One region of the Burkholderia sp. Ac-20345 genome, then DNA from elsewhere that is predicted to be linked to it. Evidence: predicted binding sites of a transcription regulator. Region 1 holds the regulator's gene; each other region holds the start of a gene.
What was found. The regulator FNR, encoded in region 1, switches genes on or off when oxygen is low (the NO sensors DNR and NnrR bind a similar motif). The targets are predictions, from matches to a motif close to TTGATNNNNATCAA.
Positions count from the first base shown of each region.

Region 2: G3O06_RS16225 (PAS domain-containing methyl-accepting chemotaxis protein) is a predicted target of FNR. The motif match lies at 7,872-7,885, and genes of this name have one in related genera.
Region 3: G3O06_RS34850 (TraR/DksA family transcriptional regulator) is a predicted target of FNR. The motif match lies at 3,590-3,603, and genes of this name have one in related genera.

Region 1 covers NZ_JAAGPO010000017.1:69,474-79,134, reverse strand. Annotated here, with positions in the region: gene G3O06_RS09595 (GMC family oxidoreductase N-terminal domain-containing protein) at 96-1,661, opposite strand; gene G3O06_RS09590 (helix-turn-helix domain-containing protein) at 1,828-2,802, opposite strand; gene G3O06_RS09585 (hypothetical protein) at 3,006-3,794, opposite strand; gene G3O06_RS09580 (aldo/keto reductase) at 4,016-4,963, opposite strand; gene G3O06_RS09575 (LysE/ArgO family amino acid transporter) at 5,346-5,966, opposite strand; gene G3O06_RS09570 (LysR family transcriptional regulator ArgP) at 6,077-6,970, shown strand; gene fnr (fumarate/nitrate reduction transcriptional regulator Fnr) at 7,019-7,765, opposite strand; gene G3O06_RS09560 (universal stress protein) at 7,869-8,336, opposite strand; gene G3O06_RS09555 (DUF3005 domain-containing protein) at 8,884-9,294, opposite strand; gene G3O06_RS09550 (hypothetical protein) at 9,573-9,661, shown strand, end outside.
Region 2 covers NZ_JAAGPO010000038.1:45,119-54,779, reverse strand. Annotated here, with positions in the region: gene G3O06_RS16265 (cysteine protease StiP family protein) at 1-305, shown strand, start outside; gene G3O06_RS16260 (HpcH/HpaI aldolase/citrate lyase family protein) at 302-1,252, shown strand; gene G3O06_RS16255 (TerD family protein) at 1,510-2,103, shown strand; gene G3O06_RS16250 (TerD family protein) at 2,100-3,290, shown strand; gene G3O06_RS16245 (tellurite resistance TerB family protein) at 3,339-3,788, shown strand; gene G3O06_RS16240 (TerC/Alx family metal homeostasis membrane protein) at 3,800-4,831, shown strand; gene G3O06_RS16235 (TerD family protein) at 4,860-5,435, shown strand; gene G3O06_RS16230 (TerD family protein) at 5,468-6,046, shown strand; gene G3O06_RS16225 (PAS domain-containing methyl-accepting chemotaxis protein) at 6,165-7,709, opposite strand; partial or broken gene G3O06_RS16220 (class I SAM-dependent methyltransferase) at 8,034-8,879, shown strand; gene pcaF (3-oxoadipyl-CoA thiolase) at 8,948-9,661, opposite strand, start outside.
Region 3 covers NZ_JAAGPO010000153.1:11,035-20,695, reverse strand. Annotated here, with positions in the region: gene G3O06_RS34865 (Crp/Fnr family transcriptional regulator) at 1-269, opposite strand, end outside; gene G3O06_RS34860 (Crp/Fnr family transcriptional regulator) at 1,190-1,972, shown strand; gene G3O06_RS34855 (undecaprenyl-phosphate glucose phosphotransferase) at 1,975-3,390, shown strand; gene G3O06_RS34850 (TraR/DksA family transcriptional regulator) at 3,771-4,163, shown strand; gene polX (DNA polymerase/3'-5' exonuclease PolX) at 4,319-6,088, shown strand; gene ald (alanine dehydrogenase) at 6,143-7,258, opposite strand; gene G3O06_RS34835 (DUF3995 domain-containing protein) at 7,582-7,998, shown strand; gene G3O06_RS34830 (RNA 2'-phosphotransferase) at 8,008-8,592, opposite strand; gene G3O06_RS34825 (gluconate 2-dehydrogenase subunit 3 family protein) at 9,196-9,661, shown strand, end outside.

The DNA of each region.
Region 1 (9,661 bases):
GTCGATGCAGATGGAGCGGCGGCGCGTGTCTCACGCGCCGTTTTTCTTTTCAATGGTTAGTGAATGGCCGCGCATGTGTGCCGCGCCGGGTTACGTTATTCCGCCAGCATGAACTCCGCACAGCGCTCCGCGATCATGATCGTCGGCGCGTTCGTGTTGCCGGACACGATGCGCGGCATCACCGACGCATCGCAAACCCGCAGCCCGTCGACGCCTTGCACCGCGAGGCGCGGCGTGACGACCGCATGCTCGTCGTTGCCCATGCGGCAGGTGCCGGCCGGGTGATAGACGGTTTTCGCGCGGTGCCGCACATAGTCGGCGAGTGCCGTGTCGGTCAGCGTCTCGGCTTCGCGCACGATGCGTGCGAGCGACGGCGCGCGGATGATCTGCCGCGCGAGCGCGACGCCGCGCACGAGGCCGTCGACATCGGCCGGGTCTGACAGCGCGCCGCTGTCGAACAGGATCGGCGCGGCCGGATCGTTGCCGCGCAGTTGCACGGAGCCGCGCGAGCGCGGCCTGAGCAGGCACGGGTTGATCGACAGGCCGTGGCCGGGCAGCGGCTCGCGATCGACGTCGCCGACGAGCGTCGGCAGCACGTGGAACTGGATGTCCGGGCGGCCGCTGCCGGTCGTGTCGACGAACGCGCCGGATTCGACGACGTTCGACGTCAGCAGGCCCGTGCGGCACAGCATCCACTGCAGCCCGTGCCGCAGCGCCTTCATCCCGCGATCCTCGCCCAGCAGGCTGACCGGCGCGTGGCTGCGGCCGTAGATCGAGACTTCGAGATGATCCTGGTAGTTCGCGCCGACGTCGCGGCTGTCGTGCAGCACATCGATGCCGTGCGCGTGCAGGTGCGCGCCGGGCCCGATGCCCGACAGCATCAGCAGCTTCGGCGTGCTCAGCGCACCGGCGGCGAGCACGACGTCGGCGTGCGCGGTGGCCGAGCCCGTCACACCGTTTTCCGTCCGCCATTCGACGCCGGTCGCACGTCGGCCGTCGAACCGGATGCGCGTGACGCGGCAGCCGGTCAGCACGCGCAGGTTCGGGTGGCCGATCGCGTCGGCGAGATAGGTGGCCGCGGTGCTGCCGCGCTGCCCGTCGAAGATCGTCGTGTGGTAGAAACCGGCGCCATGTTGCGCGGCGCCGTTGAAATCGTCGTTGTACGCGATGCCGGTTTCCTGCGCGGCCTTCACGAACGCGAGGCTCAGCGGATGCCTGAAGCGTGTGTCGCCAACCTTCAGCGGCCCGTCGGTGCCGTGAAACGGCTCGGAAAGCCGCAGGTGCGATTCGGCGCGCTTGAACACGGGCAGCACGTCGTCCCAGCCCCAGCCGGTGCAGCCGAGCGCGGCCCAGTCGTCGTAGTCGTCGCGCGTGCCGCGCACGTACAGCATTGCATTGACCGAACTGCCGCCGCCGAGCGTGCGGCCCTGCGGCACGTAGGTCTTGCGTCCCGCCGCGCCGGCTTGCGGCTCGCTCTCGAACGTGACCGTGCGCCGCGTGCCGAGCACGCGGATGAACGTCGCCGGAATCCGGATGAACAGGCTGTCGTCCTTCGGGCCGTCCTCGAGCAGCAGCACGCGCCTGCCGGCCTTCACCAGCCGGTGCGCGACCGTGCAGCCGGCCGAACCGCCGCCGACGACGATATGGTCGTACGTCTCCATCCCGCTTCTTCTCCTTGCTGTCGGGCGGCGAAACGAATGCCGCCGCGCAGGAAGCCAGCTTAGCGACCGCTATGCGGCCCCATTTGACCGGGACGGACGCCGTGCTTGCCTCGCAGGGACACGGCGGCGGGTGGTGGGCGGCGGGCGGTGGGTGGTAGGTGGTGGACTATCGCGCGTCGGCCGGCGCCGGCGCGCGCGTATCGCTCGGCGTCTCGCCGAAGCGCGCGCGATAGCTGCGGCTGAAGTGCGCGCTGTTGTTGAAGCCCCAGCGGAACGCGATCTCGCTGACCGTCAGGTGCTTCAGCGACCGGTCGCGCAGGTCGGCGCGGCAGCGTTCGAGCCGCCGCGCGAGGATGTAGCGCGTGAGCGGCATCCCTTCGATCTCGAAGACGCGCGCGAGCTGGCGCGGCGACAGGTTGATCGCGCGGCTCACCGACTGGCTGTCGAGGTCGTCGTCGGCGAGATGGCTGTCGATGAACGCCTTGGCGCGCGACAGCGTGTGGACGGTCGACTTGGTCGGCGACGCGTCGCCGTCGCGCAGCCGCAGCATCGACTGCACGAGATCGAGGATCGCTGCGGCGCGCCGTTCGCGCGCATCGGGCGTTGGTTCCTGCGGCGCGGCGAGCAGCGCGTACACCTGCCGCACGGCCCACGACGCGACGCCGTCGTCACGGTCGATCTTGACGAGGCTGCGGTAGCGCCACGGGCCGACGCGCGCCTCGAACACGTCGCGCGGCACGTCGAGCACGGTCATCGCCATGTCAGCGGGAAAGCCGTGGCCGTACGGCATCGACGTGTCGTACAGCACGAGGTCGCCGGGCCCGTGCTGCATGCAGTCGACGTCCTGGAACGTATAGCCTTGCCCTGCGTGCATCAGGCAGATGAACACGGCGTCGCGCTGGTCCGCATGGATGTTGTGCGGCGTGCGCACGACCGCGTGCCGGTTCGCGACGATGTCGCAGGCGCCGAACAGCCCGAGATCGCGTTTGCGCAGCGTCGCGTCGATGCCTTCGGACGACTTGCCGCTGCATTCGATCCGCACGAGCGTGCGCGCGACATGGTCGACCCAGAAGTCGACGCGTTCGTGGCCGCGTACGGCGCGCGTCGAGATCGTGGCGATCTCCGTGCTGGTGTCCGGCATGACGTTCTCCCAATGACCGCCTGAGCGGCGCAGTCTCGGGCACGTCGAATAGCGCGGTCAATCCGTGAAAGACCCGGGGCGGGCGTGTGACGAGCGTGCAGCGGGGCGTTGCGGGCGCGCGCGTGATCGATGTCCGCAGGAGTCAAATGAAGCGGCGGTGTGAGTCAAGCCTCAAATGCGATTTCGGGTTAGGGCGTGCCGGCTTACTTCGATGAAGACGACTGCAGCCCGAGCGATACGTCCTGCTCGTAACCCATCTTGCCGCCGCGGAACTCGACGCTGACGTAGCCGGGCCGCCGCGCGTCGGCGACGTTCGCGTAGATCGACGTCATCACCATGCCCGCGTCGCAGTCGAGCGCGATCGTGCGGTCGATGCGGCCCGTCGCGATGTTCACGGCCTGCAGCGACTGCATCGCAATGCCGCACTTGTCGGACAGCGCATAGACGCCGACCAGCATGTGGGTCTTCGTGCGATACCACATCGGAATATCGACGGTGCCGTCGAGCTGGAGGTGATCCTGATCGTTGTCGTTCAGTCGACCGACTTCGTTCAGCGTGATCGGGAATGTCTTGTGGCCGTCGTCCCAGGTGCCGGTTGCCGTTTTACCGGCGACGGTCAGCGCGATCGGGCAGGGCTTCGGCCGCGACGGCGATGCGGCGGGCACGACCGGCGAATCGGCGTTCGATGCGGACGGCGATGCTTCGCACAGCGTCACGCGGCCGTCTGGCTCGCGGTGGCCGCGCAACGGGATCGGCTTGCGATGCGCGTCGTAGTAGTAGCTGCCGTCGACGCGCCAGCGGCCCGCGTCGTTGCGGTTGATGGCGTCGTAGGTCTGCAGCGAGACGTGAACGGGCGCCGTGCCGATCGTGCCCGTGTAGTTCGCGACTTCGTACCAGCCTGCGCGAGACACGGCTGGCGCGCACGCGAGCAGCGCGGCGATCGTCGCGGTGAACGAGCGGGCGTAACGGGCACGGCGGGTGTTCCGGGGCATGGGCGGTCTTTGTGCGTGGTGTTGGTTCGGGCGTCGCGGATATCGGTCCGGTCGTGTCGAGTCGCGCGGCTGGCCGCCGGGATGCACGCCATTGTATTCATCCGCCACGCCCGAATGACCCGCATCCGCGAATGCGGTGACAAGGGAACGCACACGACACAGTCCGGTCGCGGAACCGCGCGGACTGCGCGATCCGATCGACCGGCCTGATGCCGACAACCTCAGATTGCGCTGGCCTCGTCGATCCGGCGAATGTCGTCCTGATCGAGCTGAACACGGATCGCTTCGCCGAGCGATGCCAGCTGCGCCAGCGACGTCGCGCTCGCGATCGGCGCGGTGATCGTCGGCCGCGCGATCTGCCATGCGAGCGCGATCGCGGCCGGCTGCGTGCCGTGCTTTTCCGCCACCGCATCGAGCGCCGCGAGGATGCGCAGCCCGCGTTCATTGAGATACCCGGCGACGCGATCGCCGCGCACGCTCTTCTTCAGGTCGGCCTCGCTGCGGTACTTGCCCGACAGGAAGCCGCTCGCGAGCGCGTAGTAGTTGACGACGCCGAGCTTCAGGTCGCGCACGACCGGTTCGAGATCGCGTTCGTAGTCGGCGCGATCGAGCAGGTTGTATTCGGGCTGGATGACCTGGTACGCGGGCAGGCCGTCGCGCTGGCTGACGTCGGCGGCTTCGCGCAGGCGTGCGCCGCTGTAGTTCGATGCGCCGATGATCCGCACCTTGCCCGCGTCGATCAGCGTCTGATAGGCGCCGAGCGTTTCCTCGAGCGGGGCCGTATCGGCGAGATCGCTGTGCGAGAAATACAGGTCGATGTAGTCGGTCTGCAGGCGGCGCAGCGAATCGTCGGCGGCTTTCAGGATGTTGTCCCGGGTCAGCCCCGCGCGCGCGGCCAGCAGGCCGACCTTGGTCGAGATCACGACCTGCTCGCGCTTGCCGGAACGCTTGAGCCACTTGCCGATGATCGTTTCCGATTCGCCGCCGCTGTTGCCGGGGGCCCAGGCCGAATAGACGTCGGCCGTGTCGATGAAGTTGATGCCGGTGTCGGCGAGCGCGTCGAGCAGCGCAAACGACGTGTTCTCGTCGACGGTCCAGCCGAAGACGTTGCCGCCGAACGCGAGCGGCGAAACCTGGATGTTCGACGTGCCGAGGGTGCGTAGTGCCATGTTCTGCTCCGATTTCTGCGGGGTGACGGAATGGAACTGCGGGATGGGCCGAGACGATCGCGGCGAGACGACGGGTACGTGGTGCGGTCACGCCGTTGTCGCGGGACGCCGGACATTCTCGCCGATCGCTCCGAATCGTGCAGGCAGCGTACCGCCGCGATGGCGGACGACCTGACGCGGATGACGGACGCCTCGTTCGTTACGTGAGCACTTCGTGTGGCTGCGTTCGATCGGGAACCGATTTTTGTCGCGGCTGGCGCGACGGGACGCGGAACGGCGCGTGGGCGGAAGCGGGCGGGAGGGGAAGGTGGATGCTCCGGCTTTGCGCCAAAGCGGGTGGGACGACGGGCGGCGAGCGGCCGCCCGTGTGACGATGAGCCGGTCAGCGCAACTGCACGGCCGCTAGGAACAGCACCATGCTGCCGATCGCGCCATCCAGCACGCGCCACGCCACCGCCTTGCGGAACCACGGCGCCAGCAGTCGCGCACCGTAGCCGAGCCCGAGGAACCACACGACGCTGACCGTCATCGCGCCGATCGCGAACGCGAGCCGCGCGCCTTCCGGCTCGCGTGCGCCAGCCGTGCCGATCAGCAGGAACGTGTCGAGATACACGTGCGGGTTGAGCCACGTGAACGCGAGCGTCATCAGCACGATTGCCAGGCCGCTCTGCGGCGGCGGTGCGACCGCGTCGCCGCGCACGTCGAGGGTTTCGTGGCCCGGCTTGAACGCGCGGCGCAGTGCGTTGATGCCGAACCACGCGAGATACGCGAGGCCGACGTACAGCACCGCGTGGACGAAGGTCGGATAGCGTTCGACGAGCGCCGATGCGCCGCCGACGCCCGCGCCGATCAGGATCATGTCGGATAGCGCGCACAGCAGCACGATCTTGCCGACGTGCGAGCGCATGATGCCCTGCCGCAGCACGAAGGCGTTCTGCGCGCCGATGGTGACGATGAGTGATCCGCAGAGTGCGGCGCCGTGGGAAAAAGCGAGCCAGTTCATGGTGGGTGACAGCAGTGGAAGCAGTAGACGGATGAATCGGGTAGCGCTAGTCTGCGGTCAGCATGAAAATAAGAGAAGCTAATTCACCTAATGCAGATTAAGGAAATCTAATGCTCGACTACGCGTTGCTCGATGCCCTCGCGGCCGTGATCCGGCACGGCTCGTTTGAGCGTGCGGCCAAGGAGCTGAACGTCACGTCGTCGGCCGTGTCGCAGCGCGTGAAATTGCTGGAGGAGCGGGTCGGCAGCGTGCTCGTCAAGCGCGGGCAGCCGTGCGTCGCGACGACGTCGGGTGCGCTGCTGTGCCGGCATACCGAGCGCGTGCAACTGCTCGAGGCCGAGCTGGGCGGCCGGATGCCGGCGCTGCCCGGCCAGATCGCGAGCGCATGGCCGACGTTGCGCGTGGCCGTCAACGACGACAGCGTCGCGACGTGGTTCATCGACGCGGTCGGGCCGTTCTGCATGGAGCGCGAGACCTTGCTCGACCTCGTGATCGACGACCAGGATTACACGGCCTCGCGCATTCGCGACGGCAGCGTGCAGGGCGCGGTGACCGCGCAGGCCGAGCCAATCCAGGGGTGCCGGTCGGAGCGGCTCGGGCGTATCCGCTATCGCGCGGTGTGCTCGCCGGCGTTCTACGAACGCTACTTCGGCGCGGGCATCACGCGTGATGCGCTGCGCCGCGCGCCGTGCGTGATGTTCAATCCGAAGGACGGGCTGCAGGCGCGTTTCATCCGGCGCGTGACGCGCGCGGATCTCGATCCGCCGCAGCACTGGATACCGCACGTCGCGGGCTACCTGCGTGCGTGCGAAACGGGATTGGGATGGGGAATGTGTCCGGACCGGATGGTCGACCGTCAGCTGGCGGCGGGCGAACTGGTCGACATGTCGCGCGGGCGAACGATCGACATCGACCTTTACTGGCAGAGCTGGCGTTTGTCGATCGGCTGGCTCGACGATTTCAGCGCGGCGCTGAAGGCGCGCGCCGCGCTGTTTCTCGACTGATCGACGACGCGATGCAGGCGGCGCGCGAGCGGTGCGCGCCGTGCGGCATCAGACGTGATGCAGGCCGTCGAAATCGACGATCTGGACGTGGCGGCCCTGCATTTCGATCAGGCCGCGCTTCTGGAATTTCGACAGCGTGCGGCTGACCGTTTCGAGCGTCATGCCGAGGTAGCTGCCGATGTCTTCGCGCGTCATCCGCAGGTTGAATTCCGACGGCGAGTAACCGCGCTTCAGGTAACGCGACGATACGTCGAGCAGGAAGGCCGCAACGCGTTCTTCGGCATTCAGCGAACCGAGCAGCATCGTTTGCGACGTTTCGCGTACGATCTGTTCGCTCATCAGCTTGTGCATGCGCAACTGCATCGAGCCGGCTTCCGAGCACAGCGTTTTGAGCGCGCTGTACGGAATCACGCAGACGGAGCTGTCTTCCAGCGCGACCGCGGTGCGCGGATGCGTGTCGTCGCAGATGCCGTCGAGGCCGAGCGCTTCGCCGGCGAGATGCAGGCCGGTGACCTGCTCGCGGCCGTCGTGGCGCGTCGCGACCGTTTTCAGCGAACCCGAACGCACCGCGTACAGGTTGTCGAATGCGTCGCCTTCGCGGAACAGCGCTTCGCCGCGCTTGACGGGGCGTGCCGCGCAGATGACCGACTCGAGGCGACTGAGCGCTTCGGGCGCCAGGCCCTGCGGCATGCACAGGTGCCGCATGGCGCACGTCGAGCAGTGCGCAGCCTGGCGAGGAGCCCAGCTACCGGCATGAGGCGTGGCGGCGGGACGTGTGGCGACGGGCGTCAGCATGATCGTTTACTCCGGCGTTGAATCGACGGAATCATTGTCCCACCGCAACTTGCCGCTGTCGGGTGACAAAACGTCGCGACCGGCCGCACATGCCGAACGCGGCTTACGCGGCCGGTTCGTCGACGTTGGCGGCCGCCGGAATCAGCAGCACGGGCAACGTCGCATGGCGCACGCATTGCTCGGCGATGCTGCCGAGTACGAGACGGCGGAACCCGCGGCGGCCGTGCGTGCCGAGCACGAGGAGATCGGCATCGAACGCTTTCGCGCCGTCGAGGATCAGCGACGATACGTCGTTGAGCGATGTCGCTTCGCTCAGCTTCGTCTCGCCTTTCACGCCGGCTGCCTGCATCAGCACGGTGAAATCCTTCGCGAGTGCGTTGCCCTGCGCGACGAGCTGGTCGCGCAGCACGGACGGATCGTAGCCGGGCACGTTGTAGTAGATCGCGGCGTTCTCGACGACGTAGAACGGTTGCAGTTCGGCGCCGTGCGATTTCGCGAGCGCCAGTGCGGCATCGAACGCATGGCGGGACGTGTCGCTGCCGTCGACGGCAACCAGAATACGCTTGTACATAGTGTCTCCGAGTGGCGGGTTGAAACGAAGTCGGCCGGATGGCCGATCGGGCTGGGCAATGCGCAATGCTGCGAGGCAGAGTAAACCAATGGCCGGGACTTTGCAGTGAGGTGCCGGCGGCGCGTTCCATGCACGTGGCGCATGCCGCGCCGCGCGACTTGTGTCGTGCGGTATGGTCGCCGCCGTCGTTCGCATCGTTGGCGGGAAGGCATGCGTGAGCATCGGTGTCGCGTGCGGCACGTACATGCGCATCGCCGTGCGTGCCGATCGCATCGACACGGCGCGACAGTCACGCGGATGCATCGCCCGCATCGCCATTCAATCGCAATCGAGCCGATTCGACATGACCTCGATCAACGCATGTGCGTCGCTGCGATTCACGGCATGCACGAAATCGCCGGTGCCGTTGCGCGGAATCGTTCGCTTTTGCATCGCGTAGTGACCAGTGCACGGTCGGCGTACGGTAGTCGCGCACGCCGATCCTCAGCCATCGGCTGTCGACCGATGGCGGTTCGCAAACGAACGATCGATTCAAACGCCGCGCCGGCTATCTCGGTACGGCCGTCAGCTCGAATACGCGCTCCGGCCGCCGCTGGTGGCCGGGCCAGTACGCGCTGCCGTACATCCGGTGAACGGGGCCTAACTGCGCATCGCTGACGGGTAGCGGTGCGTCGAAGCCCTTCTCGATCACCATGTAGCCGGCGCGCAGCGCGAACGCCGGATGATTGCCGCCGGGGCGGCTGTCGAAACCGGCGAAGCCGTCGCCGGCTTCCGGCATCGCATTGTCGAGCGACGCGTTGCTGCCCGTGATCTGGTCGGGCGAGATCGGCCCGCCGCCGGCAAGGCGCGACGCCTCGCGGTTCTTGCCGTCGGTGTCGACCGTGCTGTCGTGCGTGTCGTCGTTGTCGAGCTCGATGCTGCGCGGACGCGAACGATCGGTTTGACCGGATGATTCCATCGCGGCTCTCCTCGCGGCGAAGCGTTCCGGATCGAAGCAAATCCCGTTCCGGGCGTGACGGGAAAAGGCGCGCGGGCGATCGCCGCGGTCGCGCGACGCGCACTGATTTGTCGTGATTTATTTCAGCTAGAAGACGCGTTTTCTACAGAGTATGATTCTTTTCCTGCGAAGCGGCGACAGGGGATTCGGTCGCGCCGCCTCTGCCCGCGCCGGGGGGCCGCAGCACCCTTAAAGACGGGTAGTGAACAACAAAGCAAGGGACTAGAGGTGGCGGATTCATGCAAGCGACTACTGCCTTCACGCACCGCGGTTATCTGTTGAACTGCGCGCCCGCGCGCGCCAGTGACGGTTCATTCAAGCCCTACGT
Region 2 (9,661 bases), on a different contig from region 1:
CTCGACCTGCCGCTCCTTGGACCAACGATCAGCGACTGACGCTCCAGGCGTCCGCGGACGACGTGGTGTCCGCGTTGGCAACCCGCTTCGACATCGGCAACCTGAACCGCGTGAAACCGGGTATCGCCGAGGCAACCCGAGCGGTCCTGCGCCGTGTGCCGGATCGCGTACTGGTACGTGACCGCAATGACAGCGACGTTCAGTTGCTGCTGCACCTCACCGAACGCGCGGGCGTGACCGTAGAGGAAGCCGGCGCCGATCTGGGTCCGTACCGCGCGGCAACAATCATTCGGAATGCGAATTGATTAATACCATCTCTCCGTTCGCCCTCGGCGCAACTCTGTACATGCCGGCCACCCGCAGCGACATTCTGGATGTGGTTTCCGGCACCAGGCTCCCGGAGCTGCGCTCGCTGGTGGTCTGTCTGGAAGACGCGGTGGCGGCAATCGACGTCGAAAGCGCGCTGGTGAACCTGCGGGCGCTCCTCATGAATATCGATGCCCGGGGAGGGCGCGTCGAATCCGGTCCCTTGTTGTTCGTTCGGCCACGTGATGCCGCGATGGCCGCGGTGCTGAACGACTGGCCGCTGATGAAGCACGTCGATGGGTTCGTCGTACCCAAGTTGACCCTGCAATCCCTTTCGTCGTGGGAGAACGCGGTCAGTCATCCTGGCCTGTACCTCATGCCTACCCTGGAGACGGCCGACGTCTATGACCCGGGCGCAATGGTAGAGCTTGGCTCGGCCCTGAAGGCCAACTTGAACCGACGCATCATCGCGCTGCGAATCGGCGGCAACGACCTGATGGGTTGTCTTGGTCTGCGGCGCAATCCGGCCACCACGCTCTACAGCACGCCCCTCAGCTACGTGATTCCCATGCTTGCCGGAATCATGGGGGCCCAGGGATTTGCCCTGACCGCGCCCGTCTTCGAGCAACTCGCCACGCCCCATCTCCTGAACGAGGAGTTGGAACTGGACATCGCTCATGGCCTGGTAGGGAAGACGGCCATTCACCCGAGCCAGATCCGCATCATTCAGGAGGCGCTGCGCGTGAGCCTCGAGGACTTCAACTGCGCCAGGCTGATCGTCAACGATGCGGCCCCTGCCGTTTTCAAGCACAACGACGCGATGTGTGAGCCGGCAACCCACTACAAGTGGGCGGTCAACATCCTTGAACGTGCCAAATGGCATGGGGTGAAGCCCACCGCCCCGAGTAGCAGCGAACACGGCGTCCGACTGGCGAAGGCCGGCTGATGAGCGTGGAAATGCGTGAGGCTGCCCCCAAAGGAACACGGCCTACTGTCCGCCGACCCGATGTCGGCCGAGCAGCAGCGGCGACTTGCATCCGGACCATGAGTAAGCGGCTGCCGCGCAAGACGAGTCATGGCGACTCTTTCCCCGTGTGGCGGCAATCCCGCTCGCGGTTCAGCAAAGCCGGGAACTCGGGATTGTGACTCCGTCCGATCCCTCAAACGAACACTGAACACTGACGATCAACAAGGAGCGTAAAGATGGCACTCACCCTGAGCAAGAATCAGAGCATCTCGCTGGAAAAAACCGCCGGCCGTGGCTTGACCTCGATCAGTCTGGGCCTGGGTTGGGACCCGGTAAAGTCCGGCGGCTTCTTCTCCAAGATGCTGGGTGGCGGCAGCAACGACATCGACCTCGATGCTTCCTGCATCCTGCTGGACGGCGACATGAAATCCGTCGATCTGGTCTGGTTCCGACAACTGGAATCCAAGGACGGTGCCATCGAGCACTCCGGCGACAACCTGACGGGTGAAGGTGATGGCGACGATGAAACCATCCACGTCGACCTGCAGCGCCTGCCGGGCACCGTCCAGCACCTGGTGTTCACCGTGAACAGCTTCCGCGGTCAGACGTTCGACCAAGTCGAAAACGCCTACTGCCGCATCCTCGACGGCTCGAAGAACCAGGAGCTGGCGCGCTTCAACCTGGCGGAGAAAGGTCGCCACACCGGTGTTGTAATGGCTAGCCTCAGCCGTGGCGGCGGCGGCTGGGAATTCAAGGCGATCGGCCAGTCCACCCACGGCCGCACCGCGGACGATCTCGTCAATCTGGCGATTCAGGCGGTGCGAGCATGACGACACTGGTCCCTGGGGGAAATGCGCCGGTTGCCACCGGTCAATTGCGTGTGGACATCAGCTACGCTCCGATTCCAGGCGCCGAGATCGACATCTCTGCATTTGCGCTCACCTCCGCCGCGAAAGTCCGAGGCGATGGCGACATGTGCTTCTACGGCCAAACCAGTGTCCTGGGTGGCGCGGTTCAGTTGACCACCACCACGACCGGCCGGGCAACGTTCACCGTGGATCTCGGGCGGATCGACCCTGCCGTCGAGAAAGTCGCGCTCACCGCGACCATCCATGAGAACAAGGCGACCTTCGACAGCGTTTCGATGCTGGCAGTGGCCGTTACGGGAGGGATCGAAGCGCGGATTCCGACTGCCGGGATGAACGAGACTGCGCTGATCCTCGGGGAGTTTTACCGGCGTCAGGACGCGTGGAAGTTCCGCTGTGTCGCACAAGGCTTTGCAGGCGGCCTGGAGCCGCTGGCAAAGCACTTCGGAGTCGACATTGCCACGCCTTCCGATAGCCCGACGCAGAGCCCTCCCGTACCGGCGCCGGCGCTCGCACCGGTACCGCCTGGCGCGCCGACGTCCACGATCCGGCTCAGCAAAATCACGCTCGACAAATCGCGCCCCAGCATCAGTCTGGAGAAGACCGCTGCCGGCTTCGGTGAAATCAAGGTGAACCTGAACTGGAACCAGGGTACGAGTGGCCTGCTCGGCGGCTTCCTGGGAAAACGCGGTGCCATCGACCTGGACCTGGGTTGCCTGTTCGAAATGCAGGACGGATTCAAAGGGGCCGTGCAGGCGCTCGGCAAGCGCTTCGGCGATCTGCGCGAGGAACCGTACATCCAGCTCATGGGAGATGACCGTACCGGCTCGGTTGCCGATGGCGAGTGGCTTCGCATCAATGGGCAACAGTGGAACAAGATCGAACGCATCCTGATTTTCGCGTTCATCTACGACGGCGCTCCGAACTGGAAGGCAACTGATGGTGTTGTAACCATTTTCGTGCCTGGCCAATCCGAAATCGAAGTTCGCATGAATGAGGAGGGAGGCCGCCACGGCATGTGCGCGATTGCCCTTCTTGAAAACGTGAACGGGGCCGTCAAGGTCTCTCGTCGAGTCGACTTCCATCCCGGACACGAGGAAATGGATCGTGCCTACGGCTGGGGTATGCGCTGGAAAGCAGGCTCCAAGTAACCATTGACCCGGCGGGGCCGTCCGGCCCCGCTCACTGAGAGGAAACACATGCTCGACTGGCTGAAAACCAACGCGGCCAAAGCCCGCGAAACCTTGACCATCGAAGTCGCCAAATTCAAGAACCGAACGTTCATGGAGGCAACCGCCAATGCTTGTGCGCTGATCTCCGCCGCGGATGGCGAGATCAAATCCGAAGAGAAGCTGAAGATGGTCGGCTTCATCAACAACTCCCCGGAATTGAAGGTCTTCAACCTGAACGACGTGATCACGGTGTTCAGCGACGCCTGCGGCAAGTTCGAATTCGATTTCCAGATCGGCCAGGCCGAGGCGCTGAAGGCCATCGGCAAGATCAAGGGCAAGGACGGCGAAGCACGCTTGCTGGTGCGCGTGGCCTGTGCCATTGGCGCATCCGACGGCCATTTCGACGACAAGGAAAAAGCGGCTTGCCGCCTGATTTGCCTGGAGCTCGGCTTGAACCCGGTTGACTTCGAACTGTAGGAAACCGAAACGTGGAAACGACACACATTGGCTTCCCGCCGCTGACCATGGCGGTATTCGTCGGCCTGGCACTGGCCGCCCTGCTGCTGGACATGGCTACCCACCGCGACGACAAGCCGATCACCCTCGCCCGAGCGTCGATCTGGTCGGTATTCTGGGTGGCCATCTCCCTTGCATTCGCCGGCTTCCTGTACGTGCAGCATGGCGCGGAAGTGGCCAGCCTGTTCCTTACCGGTTATGCACTGGAGAAGGTCCTCTCCGTCGACAACCTGTTCGTCTTCATGGCGATCTTCGCCTGGTTCAAGGTCCCTGACGGCTTGCGTCACCGCATTCTTCACTGGGGCATCATCGGGGCCATCGTATTCCGTGGTGTCTTTGTCGTCATCGGTACCGGCCTGCTGGCATTCGGACCCTGGGTCGAGATCGTCTTCGCGCTGATCGTGGCGTGGACCGCCGTCATGATGCTCAAGGGCGGTGACGACGATGACGAGGCGAAGGATTACTCGCAGCATCTTGCTTGCCGCTTCGCGAAAAAGCTCTTCCCCGTATGGCCCAGGCTGCACGGTCACAACTTTTTCGTGAGCCGCAAGAAGCTCGAGGCGGAAGTACGGACGTCCGAGAGGGACATGAGCCTGGCGGCCAAGGGCGGCCTGTTCGCTACTCCGCTGTTCCTCTGCCTGGTCGTGATCGAAGTGTCCGACGTCCTGTTCGCGTTCGACTCGGTCCCGGCGGTCATTGCGGTCAGCCGTGAACCTCTGATCGTCTACTCGGCGATGTTGTTCGCAATCCTTGGCCTTCGCACGCTGTATTTCGTTCTGGAAGCGCTGAAGCGCTACGTGGTGCATCTGGAAAAGGCAGTGGTCGTATTGCTGTTCTTCATCGCGGCGAAGTTGGGCTTGAACGCGACCGACCATCTGTTCCACCACGGCATCAGCATCTCCCCGAACACCAGCCTGCTCATCGTACTGGTTGTCCTGGCAATCGGAATCCTGGCCAGCGTGATCTTCCCGAACAAGGAAGAGGCGCAAGCCGAAAATCAGTAACCCGTCACAACCCAAAGGAGCTGTTTTCATGGCACTGACTCTTCAAAAAGGCGGCAACCTCTCCCTATCCAAAACCGACCCGAGCCTGACCAGGATCCTGGTGGGCCTGGGCTGGGACCCGCGCGCGACCGATGGCACCGAGTTCGATCTGGACGCCAGCGCCTTCCTGCTGGGGGCCAACGGCAAAGTCCGCGGTGAAGCCGACTTCATCTTCTACAACCAATTGCGCAGCCAGGACGGTTCTGTCGAGCATACCGGCGACAACCGTACCGGCGCTGGCGACGGCGATGACGAAGTTCTCAAGGTCGACCTGAGCCGCGTTCCGGCCGACATCGACAAGATCGCCTTCACCGTCACCATCCACGACGCCGAAGCGCGCAAGCAGAACTTCGGCCAGGTCAGCAATTCGTTCATCCGCGTCGTGAACGAGATCTCCGGCGCCGAGGTGGTCCGCTACGACCTGGCGGAAGACGCCTCCACCGAAACCGCGATGATCTTCGCGGAGTTGTACCGCAGCAGCGGCGAGTGGAAATTCCGCGCCGTGGGCCAAGGCTACGCCGGCGGCCTGCGTGCCCTGGCCAACGGCTACGGCATGAACTTCTGAACAGTCTCCTTACCTGAACAAGGAATCACACCATGGCTGTAAGTCTGTCCAAAGGCGGTAATGTCTCCCTGTCGAAAGAGGCACCGGGCCTGAGCGAAGTTGTCGTCGGCCTGGGCTGGGACCCGCGAGTCACCGACGGCACCGAGTTCGACCTCGACGCGTCGATCTTCGTTACCGGTGAAAGCGGCAAAGTCCTGAACGACGCCAGCTTCATCTTCTACAACAACAAGAAGTCCGCCGACGGCTCCATCGAGCACCTGGGCGACAACCGCTCCGGCCAGGGCGATGGCGATGACGAGCAGGTCAACGTGAAGCTCACGGGTCTGGCGGCCGACGTGAAGAAGCTGGTCTTCGCCGTCACGATTCACGATGCCGAGGCCCGCAAGCAGTCATTCGGCCAGGTGAGCAACGCCTATATCCGCGTCCTGAACAAGGCCGACAGCAAGGAAATCGCCCGCTACGACCTATCCGAAGACGCTTCCACCGAAACCGCCATGATCTTCGGCGAGCTGTATCGCCACAACGACGAATTCAAGTTCAAGGCAATCGGACAAGGCTTCACTGGTGGCCTGAAGCCTCTGGCGGAAGCTCACGGTGTGAGCATCGGTTAATCCGAAAGGCAGGAAAATCCCTGGTTTGACCGATCCCGCCGTTCAGTTCGCAACTGAACGGCGTACTCCAAGCATGATGTCGGTCGGAATGCGTGAAGGCCAACGGTTCAAGCCACGCTCAACGGAACACGTTCACCGCATCCACCAGCCGCGTCGCCTGCTGCTTCAGGCTCTCCGACGCCGCGGTACTCTGCTCGACCAGCGCCGCGTTCTGCTGCGTGATGTTGTCGAGATGCACGACCGCCTGGTCGACCTGCGACACGCCGGTGCTCTGCTCGGCCGTCGACGAGCTGATCTCCGCGATCAGGTCCGACACGCGCTTCACCTGCGCGACGATGTCCTCCATCGTCTTGCCCGCCTCGTCCACGCGCCGCGCGCCCGACTCGACACGGTCGACGCTCGCACCGATCAGCGTCTTGATCTCCTTCGCCGCGTTCGCGCTGCGCTGCGCGAGCGCCCGCACCTCACCGGCGACCACCGCGAAGCCGCGGCCTTGTTCGCCTGCGCGTGCCGCTTCGACCGCCGCATTCAGCGCAAGGATGTTCGTCTGGAACGCGATGCCGTCGATCACGCCGATGATGTCGGCGATCTTGCGCGAGCTGGCCGTGATGTCGCTCATCGTCGTGACGACCTCGCCCACCGCTTGCCCGCCGCGCCCCGCCGCCTCGCTGGCCGACATCGCGAGCCGGTTCGCCTGCAGCGCGGTCTCCGCGTTGCTATCGACGGTCGCCGTCATCTCGGCCATCGATGCGGCCGTCTCCTGCACGCTCGACGCAGCCTGCTCGGTACGCGCGCTCAGGTCGTTGTTGCCCTGCGCGATCTCGTTGCTCGCGCGCTGCACGTTGTGCACCTGCTCGCTGACGTCGTCGACGAGCCAGCGGAACATCAGCCCGAGCTGGTTGATCGTGCGCAGCGTCATGCCGATCTCGTCGACGCGGTTCATCCGCACGCCGCGCCGGCTTTCGCCGGTCGCGACGTTCAGCGCCTGGTCGTGCAGCCGCTTCAGCGGACGCACGATCTGCGCGTCGAGCCACAGGCCGGCCGCCGCCGCCACGCCGACCGTCACACCGGCAAACGCGGCGAGCCCGCCGCCAGCCAGCCCGCATGCCCAGCCCGCGCCGACGACCGCCGGTGCAAGCACGCACAGCGCCGAATGCACACGCGCGCGCACCGACATCGTCTGCGACAGCGACGCGATACGCAGCAGCCCCGTGCGGATCACCAGCCCCCTGTAAAACCGGCGCTGACCGGCCTTGCCTTCGCGGAACGCGCGATACAGCGCATCGGCGGCCTCGCTCTCGTCGTGCGGCGCCTTCGTGCGCACCGACATGTAGCCCTGCGGCTCGCCGTCGCGCATCACGGGAATCGCGTTCGCACGCACCCAGTAGTGATCGCCGTTCTTGCGGCGGTTCTTCACGAGCGCGGTCCACGGCTCGCCGCGCCTGAGCGTCGCCCACATGTCGGCAAACGCTTCGCGCGGCATGTCCGGGTGCCGCACCACGTTGTGCGGCTGGCCGACGAGTTCCTCGTTCGTGAAGCCGCTCACCTGCGCGAACGTCGTGTTGGCGTAGGTGATGATGCTGTCTGCGTCGGTCGTCGACATCAGCGTGACGTCGTCGGGAAAATCGAATTCCTGTTGGGTAACGGGCTGGTTATTGCGCATGCAAGGCTCCGAAAGGCGGATCTATCGTCCGCGCCGCGCTGAATTCACGCTCAGTAGCCGAAAAACGGTTTATCGCTTTACGACGGTCTTCATCTTACTGTCGGCATATTGGGGAAAAACCTTACCCTTTCCTCGCATAAAATATTCAATTCGGCGGACGCCATGATTTGGATCAAATAATCCGGCAGTAATCGCCGCTCGTTTTCATCCGCATGTCACGCCACGCTGCCCGGCCACACCGCACGGCACGCCAATGCCGTCGGCCGTTGCACGCGGCGAAACGATTCCGTCTATCCTGCTCCATTCAACCGGCATTCGAATTCGATGAAAAAGGCATTGCACGAACTGAATCGGCTTTCCTGGAATACGGCGACAGTCGCGCATAACAGTCATAAGGGCGATCAGGCTGCATTTTTCCGGGAAGGCGGCTCGACGCTCTTTCCGGAAGAACGCGAACTACTCGGCGACATCAGCGGGCTGCGACTCCTGCACCTGCAGTGCAACGCGGGGCAGGACACGCTGAGCCTCGTGCGCGACGGCGCGGATGCGACGGGCGTCGACATCTCCGACGAAGCGATCGCCTTCGCACGGCAACTGTCGGCCGACGCGGGTCTGCCCGCGCGTTTCGAGCGCGCCGACGTGCTCGACTGGATGCCCGAGGCCGCCGCGCGCGGCGAGCGCTTCGATCGCGTGTTCACGTCGTACGGCGCGATCTGCTGGCTGTCCGACCTGAACGCGTGGGCGCGCGGGATCGCCGCGCTGCTCGCGCCGGGCGGCCGTTTCGCGATGGTCGAGTTCCATCCGTTCGCGCTGTATTTCGACGAACACTGGAAGCCGCACTACGACTATTTCAAACGCGACGCGACCAAGGAGCCGGCGGGTGTCGGCGATTACGTCGCCGCATCCGGCATGGGGCTCGGCGCGCAGCACGACCATCCGGGCGTCGTCGATTTCGCGAACCCGCATCCGAGCTACGAGTTCATGTGGGGCATCGGCGAAGTCGTGAACGCGCTCGTGTCGGCCGGGCTCGCGATCGACCGCCTGACCGAATATCCGTATGCGAACGGCTGGAAGGGCTTCGACGGGATGCGCGAGCTGGACGGTCACCGGATGGTGCCGCCCGACGGCATGCCGCGCCTGCCGCTGATGTATGCAATCGCCGCGCATCGTTTCGAAAACAGCACAGCGGTGATGCAGCGAAACGGCTGGTGCCCTGCCGCTTCGCCGCGACACGCAGGTCAGACGCGTTCGATCGCGATCGCGATGCCCTGGCCGACGCCGATGCACATCGTGCACAGCGCGAAGCGACCGTTCGTGCGATGCAGCTGGTACATCGCGGTCGTCACGAGACGCGCCCCCGATGCGCCGAGCGGATGACCCAGTGCGATCGCGCCGCCGTTCGGGTTCACGCGCGGATCGTCATCTGCAACGCCGAGCATGCGCAGCACCGCGAGACCTTGCGATGCGAATGCCTCGTTCAGCTCGATCACGTCGAACTGGTCGATCGTCATCCCGAGCCGGGCGAGCAGCTTCTGCGTGGCCGGTGCGGGGCCGATGCCCATCACGCGCGGCGCGACGCCGGCCGTCGCGATGCCGAGCACGCGTGCGCGCGGCGTCAGGCCGAAACGCTTCGCGGTTTCTTCGTTCGCGAGCAGCAGCGCGGCGGCGCCGTCGTTGACGCCCGATGCGTTGCCGGCCGTCACCGAGCCGTCCGGGCGCACGACGCCCTTCAGCTTCGCCAGCGTTTCGAGCGACGTCTCGCGCGGATGCTCGTCACGCGACACGACCAGCGGATCGCCCTTCTTCTGCGGAATCGTGACCGCGACGATTTCCTCCGCAAGCGTGCCGTCCTGCTGCGCACGCGCGGCCTTCTGCTGGCTGCGCAACGCGAACAGGTCCTGGTCGGCACGGCTGATGTTGTAGTCGACCGCGACGTTCTCGGCCGTCTCGGG
Region 3 (9,661 bases), on a different contig from region 1:
CCGATCTCCGCGACTTCCAGCGTCATGCCGCCCGTCGACACGTACTGCAGCGAAATCGCGGTCGTGACGGGCAGGTAGACCGCGGCGAGCATTTCGCCGGGTTCGCAGAGCACTTGCCCCGATTTCAGGTGGACGAGTTGAAGGTGGGGGACCAGCGTCGCGAGCTCGTCGCGGTCGATGGCCGCGAGAAACCGGTTCGCATCGAAGCTGTGGGAAAGCTCGATCATGCCGTTCGCGTACGCGACGGCGTCAGGGGCCTGGTGAGTCACGGCACATCCTCGTAGGGTGGCGGTCGCGCGTCGTCGCGGCGATACCCCGAAAATGGGGGATTCGCACGATCGTGCGGACTTGTGTTCGTCAAAAATGGAGTGACGATACTGGCGAAAAGGCTAGCACGTCATTGAATTCAATCAATTGCACATTACGTCATTTCACAAAGTTTGACGATTTTGGCTGGGTGCAAACGTTATCTGGATTTAATGATTCATTTCAGCGGAATTAATCATCCGGAAACTGAATGCGACGTCGATCATGCATTCCGTGTCGGTCGGTGATCAATCTCGCGGGGGGCGTGCATCGCATGGCTAAAGTGCGTTTCAGGTATTGAACATTGTTTGACAAATAAATGGTGCGCGCAAGAATATTGATGTAAATCAATGCCTTGAAACCGAAGTGTGCGATGGGTGACAGAGCCTGAAATTAGTGTGCCGATTCAAATTTGAGACAGTTTCAAACGACCGTGTGAGGCGGAACGCCGCAGTGGAGTGCTGCCCGGCACATCATGGAAACAATTGAAAATCGACTGTAAGTATATGAACGGTAAGCCTCACAGCACCGGTGCGGCTTCTGCGGCGCGACGCAGGTTAAATGATCAGTCAAATGGCGTGCGGTGTCCATTGCCGGGAAGAGTGTCCGGAAATGAGACGCTTTTTTTGTTTTTTAGCCGGTAATTCGGGTGATCTAAATCCGGTGTGATTCATATATTAAGGATGGGCATGTATTGGCACGTAAATCGCTTATTCGGGCTGGCGTGTCGAAACGGGACGACCGATTCGATCCGGCGACAAGCCGATGGTCAGTCGCAATCAGGGTTGTGGCCGCAACTCCTGCCAACGTCCTGGCACGCATCGCGATAACGAGTTCCGTGCACGCGGCTGCAGGCGGCGCGGACGATAAAAGGGATACAGACATGCTTCATCTTCACTCGAGCTACTCGGCGAATGCCATCCTCGATGCCCTCCCCGAGGACAGCATCCGCAACATCGCACCGCATCTCGAACTGGTCAGGATCAAGGCCGGGATGCTCGACCGGGTCGGCGAGCCGATGCGCCACGTGCATTTCCCGACGACGTCGATGATGTCGGTGCAGCACCTGATGGAAGACGGTGCGATGGTCGAGGTGGCGCAGGTCGGCCGCGAGGGGGTGGTCGGGCTGGCGACGATGGTCGGTGGCGCTGCGGCGTCGCTCCGGGTCGAGGTCCGCATCGGCGGGATGGCCTATCGCGTGCCGAGCTGCGTGATGCGCGCGGAATTCGAGCGCTCGCCGGCGACTTACCGCTTGCTGCTCAATTACTGCCAGGCGACGATGGCGCAGATCTCGCGCAGCGCGCTGTGCAACCGTCATCACTCGGTCAGCGAGCAGCTCAGCCGCTGGCTGCTGCTTGCGCACGACCGCATCGACGGCGACGAACTGGCCGTCACGCAGCAGACGATCGCGAACATGCTCGGCGTGCGGCGCGAAGGCGTGACGGAAGCGGCGGGCAACCTGCAGGAAGCCGGGTTGATCCGGCAGCGCCGCGGGCGTATCACGGTGCTCGACCGCGACGGCCTCGAACATCACGCGTGCGAATGCTACGACCTGATTCGCGCCGACTATCGCAGGTTGCTCGGCACGCGCGGGACGGCGAGGCCGACGCCGGTTCGGCCCCGCATGCCGGAGGGGCATCGCGGGTTCCCGGCACATGGTGCGTGACGATGCAGTCGAGGTCCGGTGGAACGAATGCGATGCGGCGTGCCGCGATCGCAGCGACCGACGTCGTGCTCGTGCTGGCAGGCGCGCTCGCCGCGCAGGCGGCGTCGGGCCTCGCATGGCGCGAGCTGTCCGACGCGCAGCGTGGCGCGATCGCGCTGCTGTGCGTGCTGACCGTGGCATTGTTGCCGCGCTACCTGCGCACCGTGCGCGGCGGCGTGGCACCGCAAGGCGGCACGAATGCGCTGACCCAGACGATGGTGGCGCTCGTCTGCGCGAGCGTGCTGACGGTAACCGCCGCGTTGTGGATCATGAACCGCGGCGGCACGATCACGACCCGCTGGATCGTGCGCACGGTGCTGGCCGGCGACGCCGCGTTGCTGCTCGGCCGTGCCGCGCTGCTGGCGCTCGCGCTGACGCGTGACGACCCGCGCGCGCGGCAGCGCCGCGTCGCGGTGGTCGGCGCAACGGCCTACGGGCGTGTCGCGGTCGAGCGGATGCAGCTCGCGCCGCAAGGGCCTTTCGTGGCGGCGTGCGTATTCGATGACGACGCACAGGCGGCCTCCGGCGGCATCGGCGGCGTGCCGGTGATCGATGACTGGAACGCGCTGCGCGACCTGATTCGCGGCGGCGAGATCGACGAGGTATGGCTCACGCTGCCGATGTCGCACGAGTGGCGGATCCAGCGCATCGTCCGCGAGTTGCGCGACGAGTTCGTGGAGTTGCGGCTGCTGCCCGATGTGCGGCAGATGGCGGTGGTCGATCGCTCGGCGACCGACGTGCTCGGCATGCCGGCCATCAACCTCGCGACCACGCCGCGCTCGGCGCCGGAGCTGTGGGCGAAGTTCGCGTTCGACCGGCTGTTCGCGTTCGGCGTGCTGATTCCGTTGCTGCCGCTGCTGTCGATGCTGGCGATCGCAGTCAAGCTGTCGTCGCCGGGGCCCGTGCTGTTCAGGCAACGCCGCAAGGGCGTCGACGGTCGCGAGTTCGACATCCTGAAGTTCCGGACGATGCGCGTGCATCGCGCACAGCCGGGCGTCGTGCGGCAGGCATCGCGCAACGATTCGCGGATCACGCGCGTCGGCGCTTTCCTGCGGCGCACGTCGCTCGACGAGTTGCCGCAGTTCTTCAACGTGCTGTTCGGGCAGATGTCGGTCGTCGGCCCGCGTCCGCATGCGATCGAACACGACGACTTCTACCGGCAACTGATCGACTGCTACATGTATCGCTACCGCGTGCGGCCCGGCATCACCGGATGGGCACAGGTAAACGGCTATCGCGGCGAGACGCGCAAGGTCGAGGCGATGGAAGCGCGCGTGAAGTTCGATCTGTTCTACATGCAGAACTGGAGCTTCTGGTTCGACATGAAGATCATCCTGTTGACGGTCGTGCGGGGGTTCATCGGGCGCAATGCGTTCTGAGGATGACACATCATCGGAAGAGGCTAACCACGCCGTCAATCACGTCAGGGGATCGACGTCGAACCGAAGCGCGGGCGTGACAGCGCGGTGAATTGCTGCGCTGCGGCTGCGATGCGGGGCCGCGAAGCCCGAGCCGGGCGTCGCGTTTTCGCGTCCGTCCCCAGTTTATGCAAGCACTTCACGTGCATCGCAGTGCACGCTGATTCCGGTCAACACACGCGTGTTCAATGGGTTTATCCTGCGTCGAATGCGTCCGGCACTTCGTGTCGCCGGGCGCACATCCGGACACGGTGGCAGGCGGTGACGCCTGCCCGCCGCGCACCGGCGCGACACCGCGCGCCGCAATGCTCCGCGCGGAACCCGGAACAGGAGAGACGGCCATGGCGCTCGACCAACAACAACGGCAGACGCTGAAACAGCGGCTGAACGAGAGCGAGCAGACGTTGCGTGCGGAAATACGCACGAGCGAAGACCAACGTGCGTCGGAATCCTATGCAGACCTCGCCGGCGCGGCGCCGGACGAGGGCGACGAGGCGAATGCGGATCTGTTCGTCGACGTCGATCATGCATTGATCGGCATGAAGCTGACCGAACTGCGCGCGATCGGCCGCGCCCTGCAGCGGATGCGCGACGGCAGCTACGGCGAGTGCATCGACTGCGACGGCTCGGTCGGCTACGAGCGCCTGCTGGCACGCCCGGCCGCCGAGCGCTGCACGCATTGCCAGTCGATCTACGAGCGGCAATACGCGACGACGCCGCGCGCCTCCCTCTGACCCTGACGTCACGAACGCAACGGCGCTGCACGCGCGGCGCGGCCGGCGTACGATGATGAACGGGCGCCCGGCGGCGTCAGCATGCGTCGCCGGGCGGGCAGACGCCGTCGCGCACGCGTGCGGCGCCATCCACGTGGAAGGGAGCCACGCCGATCATGCCGATCCACAATGCCGGGTGTGCGGCCGTGTTCGCCGAGATTGCCGACATGCTCGAGATCCAGGGCGCCAATCCGTTCCGGGTGCGTGCCTATCGCAATGCCGCACGGACGATTGCCGACTACGGGCGCGATATCCCGACGATGATCGCGAACGGCGACGATCTCGGGAAGATTCCGTCGATCGGGCCCGATCTCGCGTCGAAGCTGCGCGAGATCGCCGCGACCGGCACCTGCGAACTCCAGCAAACACTGCGCCACGCGCTGCCGGGCGCGATCGTCGAGTTGCTCGACGTGCCGGGGCTCGGCGCCAAACGCGTGAAGGCGCTGCATGATGCACTGCACGTCGATTCGCTCGAGCAGCTTCGCGCGGAAGCGAAGAGCGGGCACGTGCGCGAGCTGCCGGGCTTCGGTGCGAAAACCGAAGCGCATCTGCTCGAAGCGATCGACGACCGGCTGAAGCGCGAGCCCCAACGCTTCCTGCTGCCGGATGCGGCGCACTCGCTGCTACCGCTGCTCGAAAAGCTGCGCGCGATTGCCGGCGTCGGCAAGGCCGTGCCGGCCGGCAGTTTCCGCCGCCGCCGCGAGACGGTCGGCGATCTCGACATCCTCGTCACCGCACGCGATCCGGTGGCCGTCGCCGAAGCGTTCGTCGGCTATGGCGAGGTGGCGCGCGTGCTGGCGCACGGCAAGACGAAGTCGAGCGTCGTGCTCGCCAGCGGGTTGCAGGTCGACCTGCGTGTCGTCGATGCCGACGCGTTCGGTGCGGCGCTCGTCTACTTCACCGGATCGAAGGCGCACAACATCGCGTTGCGCAGGATCGCGCAGGCCGGCGGGCTGAAGATCAACGAGTACGGCGTGTTTCGCGGCGATGAACGGATTGCCGGCGCGACCGAGGCGTCGGTCTACGCGGCGATCGGGCTGCACGACGTGCCGCCCGAATTGCGCGAGGATCGCGGCGAGATCGACTCGGCGCGCGCGGGCACGCTGCCGGCGCTGGTCGAGCGCAAGCACGTCCATGGCGACCTGCATGCGCATACCGACGCATCGGCCGGCCGTGACAGCCTGCGCGTGATGGCCGATGCGGCACGCGCACGCGGGTTCGCGTACCTGGCCATCACCGACCGGGCTCCCCATGCCGGCGGCGGTCGCAACAGCGTCGACTGGCTTGCGCACCAGCTCGACGAGATCGATCGCCTCAACGCGTCGTTCGACGATTTCGTGCTGCTCAAGGGCGTGGAGGCCGGCATTCGGGAGGACGGCAGCCTCGATGTGCCCGACGCGATGCTCGGCCGGCTCGATCTCGTGATCGGTGCGGTACGCGACGGCTTCGAGTTGCCGCGCGACGCGCAGACCGCGCGCATGCTGCGCGCGATGGACCATCCGCATTTCACGATTCTCGCGCACCCGACGGGCCGCGTGCTCGGCGAGCGCGACGCATGCGAACTGGACGTGCCGCGCGTGATCGCGCACGCCGCGGCGCGTGGCTGCTTCGTCGAACTCGATGCGCAGCCGCGGCGGCTCGACCTGCCTGACATCTGGTGCCGCGAGGCCGCGAAGGCCGGCGTGCCGGTGGCGATCGGCTCGGATGCGTGCAGTGCGGACGAACTCGACAATCTTGCGTACGGCGTCGATCAGGCGCGACGCGGCTGGCTCACGCGGTCCGACGTGCTGAACACGCGCACGCTGGCGCAATTGAGGCCGCTGCTGGCGCGCACGATGGGGGCGGGCGGCGCGTCGAAGCGCAGCGGCGGCGCGAAGGGCGCGTGAACGCGGCCGGCCGCGCGTGCGGTCAGCCGCTAGCCGTACTTGAATGCGGTCACGTCATGCCAGCACGCGGGCCGCCGGCACATAGGGCAGGCCGAGCGCCAGCGCGACCGCTTCGTACGTGATGTGTCCGTCGCACACGTTCAGGCCCGCGCGCAGATGGGGATCGTCGGTCATCGCCTGCTTCCAGCCCTTGTCGGCGAGCGCGAGCGCAGCCCCAAGCGTCGCGTTGTTCAGCGCGAAGGTCGACGTGCGCGCGACCGCGCCGGGCATGTTCGCGACGCAGTAGTGCACGACGCCGTCGACGACGAAGGTCGGGTCCGCGTGCGTCGTCGCATGCGAGGTCTCGAAGCATCCACCCTGGTCGATCGCGACGTCGACGACGACCGCCCCCGTGCGCATCGTCGCGATCATGTCGCGCGTGACGAGCCGCGGCGCCGATGCGCCCGGCACGAGCACGGCGCCGATCACGACGTCGGCATCGCGCACGGCTTCGTCGATCGTATGCGCGTTCGAGCAGACCGTCGTGATCCGGTTGGCGAAGACGAGGTCGAGCTGGCGCAGCCGGTTCACGTTGGTGTCGAGCACGGTCACACGTGCGCCGAGGCCGACCGCCATCTGCAGCGCGCCGGTGCCCACCACGCCCGCGCCGAGCACGACGACGTGCGCGGCCGGCACGCCGGGCACCCCGGCCATCAGCAGGCCACGCCCGCCGCGCGGGCTCTCGAGGTGAGTCGCCGCGACCTGGATCGACATGCGCCCGGCCACCTCGCTCATCGGCGCGAGCAGCGGCAGGCCGCCGCCGGGGCCCGTCACGGTTTCGTACGCGATGCAGACGGCGCCGGACTTCACGAGCGCGGCCGCCTGGTCGGGATCGGGCGCGAGATGCAGGTACGTGTAGAGGATTTGCCCGCGCCGCAGCATCGCGCATTCCGCCGGCTGTGGCTCTTTCACCTTGATGATCATGTCGGCGCGCGCGAAGACTTCGTCGGCGCCGTCGCAGAGCGATGCGCCCGCGGCCGTGTAGTCGTCGTCGAGCAGGCCGATCGCGGTGCCCGCGCCGCGCTGCACCAGCACGCGATGGCCGTGCCGCGTCAGTTCGTGTGCGCCGGCCGGCGTGAGGCCGACACGGTATTCGTGGTTCTTGATCTCCTTCGGCACGCCGATCAGCATGAGTCGCCTCCATGGCCTTCGTTATCGTTGTCGTACAGGTGCGCCATGCGGCGAACGTTGCACGTGCGGCCGATCGCGCAGCGGCGTATCGACTGCAGTACTGGAATAACAGGGTAGTAGTGCGCGGAGGGAAGTCAAGCGGCCGGCCCGCAAGCGCCTGCGCGTGCACTGCATCGCAACATGCGTGGTGACGGGTTGCGACCGGACGTCGCAATGCACGGGTTGCCGGGTTTCGGTATCGTCACGTGTGTCGCGGGCCCAGACCGCGTGCCGGAACTTCGCCGGCAACACATCGAGACAACGAGACGAGGGCATTGACCGACATGACCGGAGCGTATTTCAGCGTGCCGACGCTTTGCGCAATTGCGCTCATTCACGTCTACTGGGCGTTGGGTGGGCGGCGCGGCAAACGAGCGGCCATTCCGGAGCAGGACGGCGAGCCGTTGCTGCGGCCGACCGCCATCGGCACGCTTGCCGTCGCGGCGGCATTGCTGGGCGGCGCGTGCGTGGTTGCCGCGCGTGCCGGCTGGCTGGGGCCGAACGCGTATCCCGGCACGATCTCGTTCGCGGTCGTTGCGTTCGCACTGATTTTCGCGGTGCGGGCCGTCGGCGATTTCCGTTACGTCGGCTTCTTCAAGCGGATTCGCGGGTCGCGTTTCGCGCGGATGGACACGCTGTATTACTCGCCGCTTTGCGCGGCGCTGGCGCTGTCCATCGCGTCGATGTTCTGGCCGTGGTGAGCGCGCGTCTCAGCGCGCGGGACTGTCCATCTCTTTGAGGAATTCCGCCGGCACGGTGTCGGTCAGCCATACGCCGTTTTCGGCAACGAAGAACGTGTGGCCTTGCCGATGCATGCGCTGCGCATCGACCTCGAGTATCACGGGCACGCCGTAGCGCGTGCCGACTGCCAGCGCCGTCCGGATGTCCGGCGACAGATGCACGTGATGACGGACGCCGGGTTTCAGCCCTTGCGCCCGAATCGAATCCAGGAAGCGTGTTGCGGTGCCGTGATAGAGGCGCTCGGGCGGCTGCGCGGCCGGATAGCTGCGCTGCACGACGGGCGTCGAATGCCCTTGTACCGCACGGATACGACGGCCGTCGTCGGAAAGGGCGAAGCGCTGCTTGTCGTTGGTCGCGCAGACGGTTTCGAGCGTCGCGCGATCGAGCGGGTGCCCTTGGCGGGTGGCACAGGCGATCAGTTCGTCGATGTCGGCCCAGCCTTCCGGGTCGAGTTGCAGCCCGATCGTCTGCGGTGCGTGGCGCAGCACGTAGCTGAGATATCGGCTGATGCGGGTCGCGTCGGGCGCCGGCAGTTCATTCTTCTGTGTGCTCATGAGACGCGGAGGCTACCAGACCGCCATGCAAACCGGCACCCGCGCGTGCGCTGCGTGGCTGGAAAGAGACAGCCTTCGGCGCGGCGCGCCACACAACAATCCTCTCCCTGACGCCCGCATCGGCAGGTAATCACGCGATCCTTGATCGTTCCGGCTCCCGGATTTTTCAATTGTTGCGATTTTCGATGCATTGAATTGCATTGATGTCGCCTTTTTATGGAACCGGTTCCATATATAATTCGCGGCACTCGGCGCCGGACCTCGAAAGAGGGTCGTGCACGTCGCGCTTGCTGCCGGCAAACGCGGCGTCTAAGTTAAATGAGGGTCATGAGCGATGAGGGGCAGATGCAGGCAGATGCCGGTATTTGTCAGATGATAAGGCTCGCAAAGAGGCCGATCCGTGCAGCGCAGCCTGAACTGGCGCGATGCGCGGCTGCATGAAGGCGCTGCCGCGCATTGCATGGGCGGTGCCTGCAGCGAGGTTGTTCGCAACAGACGAAAGAACAGGACGGCCAGCCGCGTGCGGCATGGCTGCCATGCCGGACATGCCGCATGCGGAGTGCGCGCGTCCGGGCCCCGATCCCCAACGATCAACATCCGACCATGTCCACGCCACCTGACAAACCCAACTCGCGCCGTCGTTTCCTGCGCACGTCGGTCGCGCTCGTGCCGATCGCGTCGGTCGCCGGCTGCGACCTGCGTTCGTCGTCGCCTTCCGCGACGACCGGCAACGCGCCCGGTGCATCGGCCAACGCCGAACGCGCCCCGTACAAGCCGACCTTCTTCGATGCGAAGGAATGGGCGTTCGTCCAGGCCGCCGTCGACCGGCTGATCCCGGCCGACGCCGAAGGCCCCGGCGCACTCGAATCGGGCGTGCCCGAATTCATCGACCGCCAGATGGAGACGCCGTATGCGAACGGCGCCACCTGGTACATGCAGGGGCCGTTCCAGCAGGGCATGCCCGAGCTCGGCTACCAGTTGAAGCTGGTGCCGCGCGACATCTACCGGCTTGGCATCGCGGCGGTCAACCGCTATTGCGAGAAGACCCACGGCAAGGCGTTCGCGGATC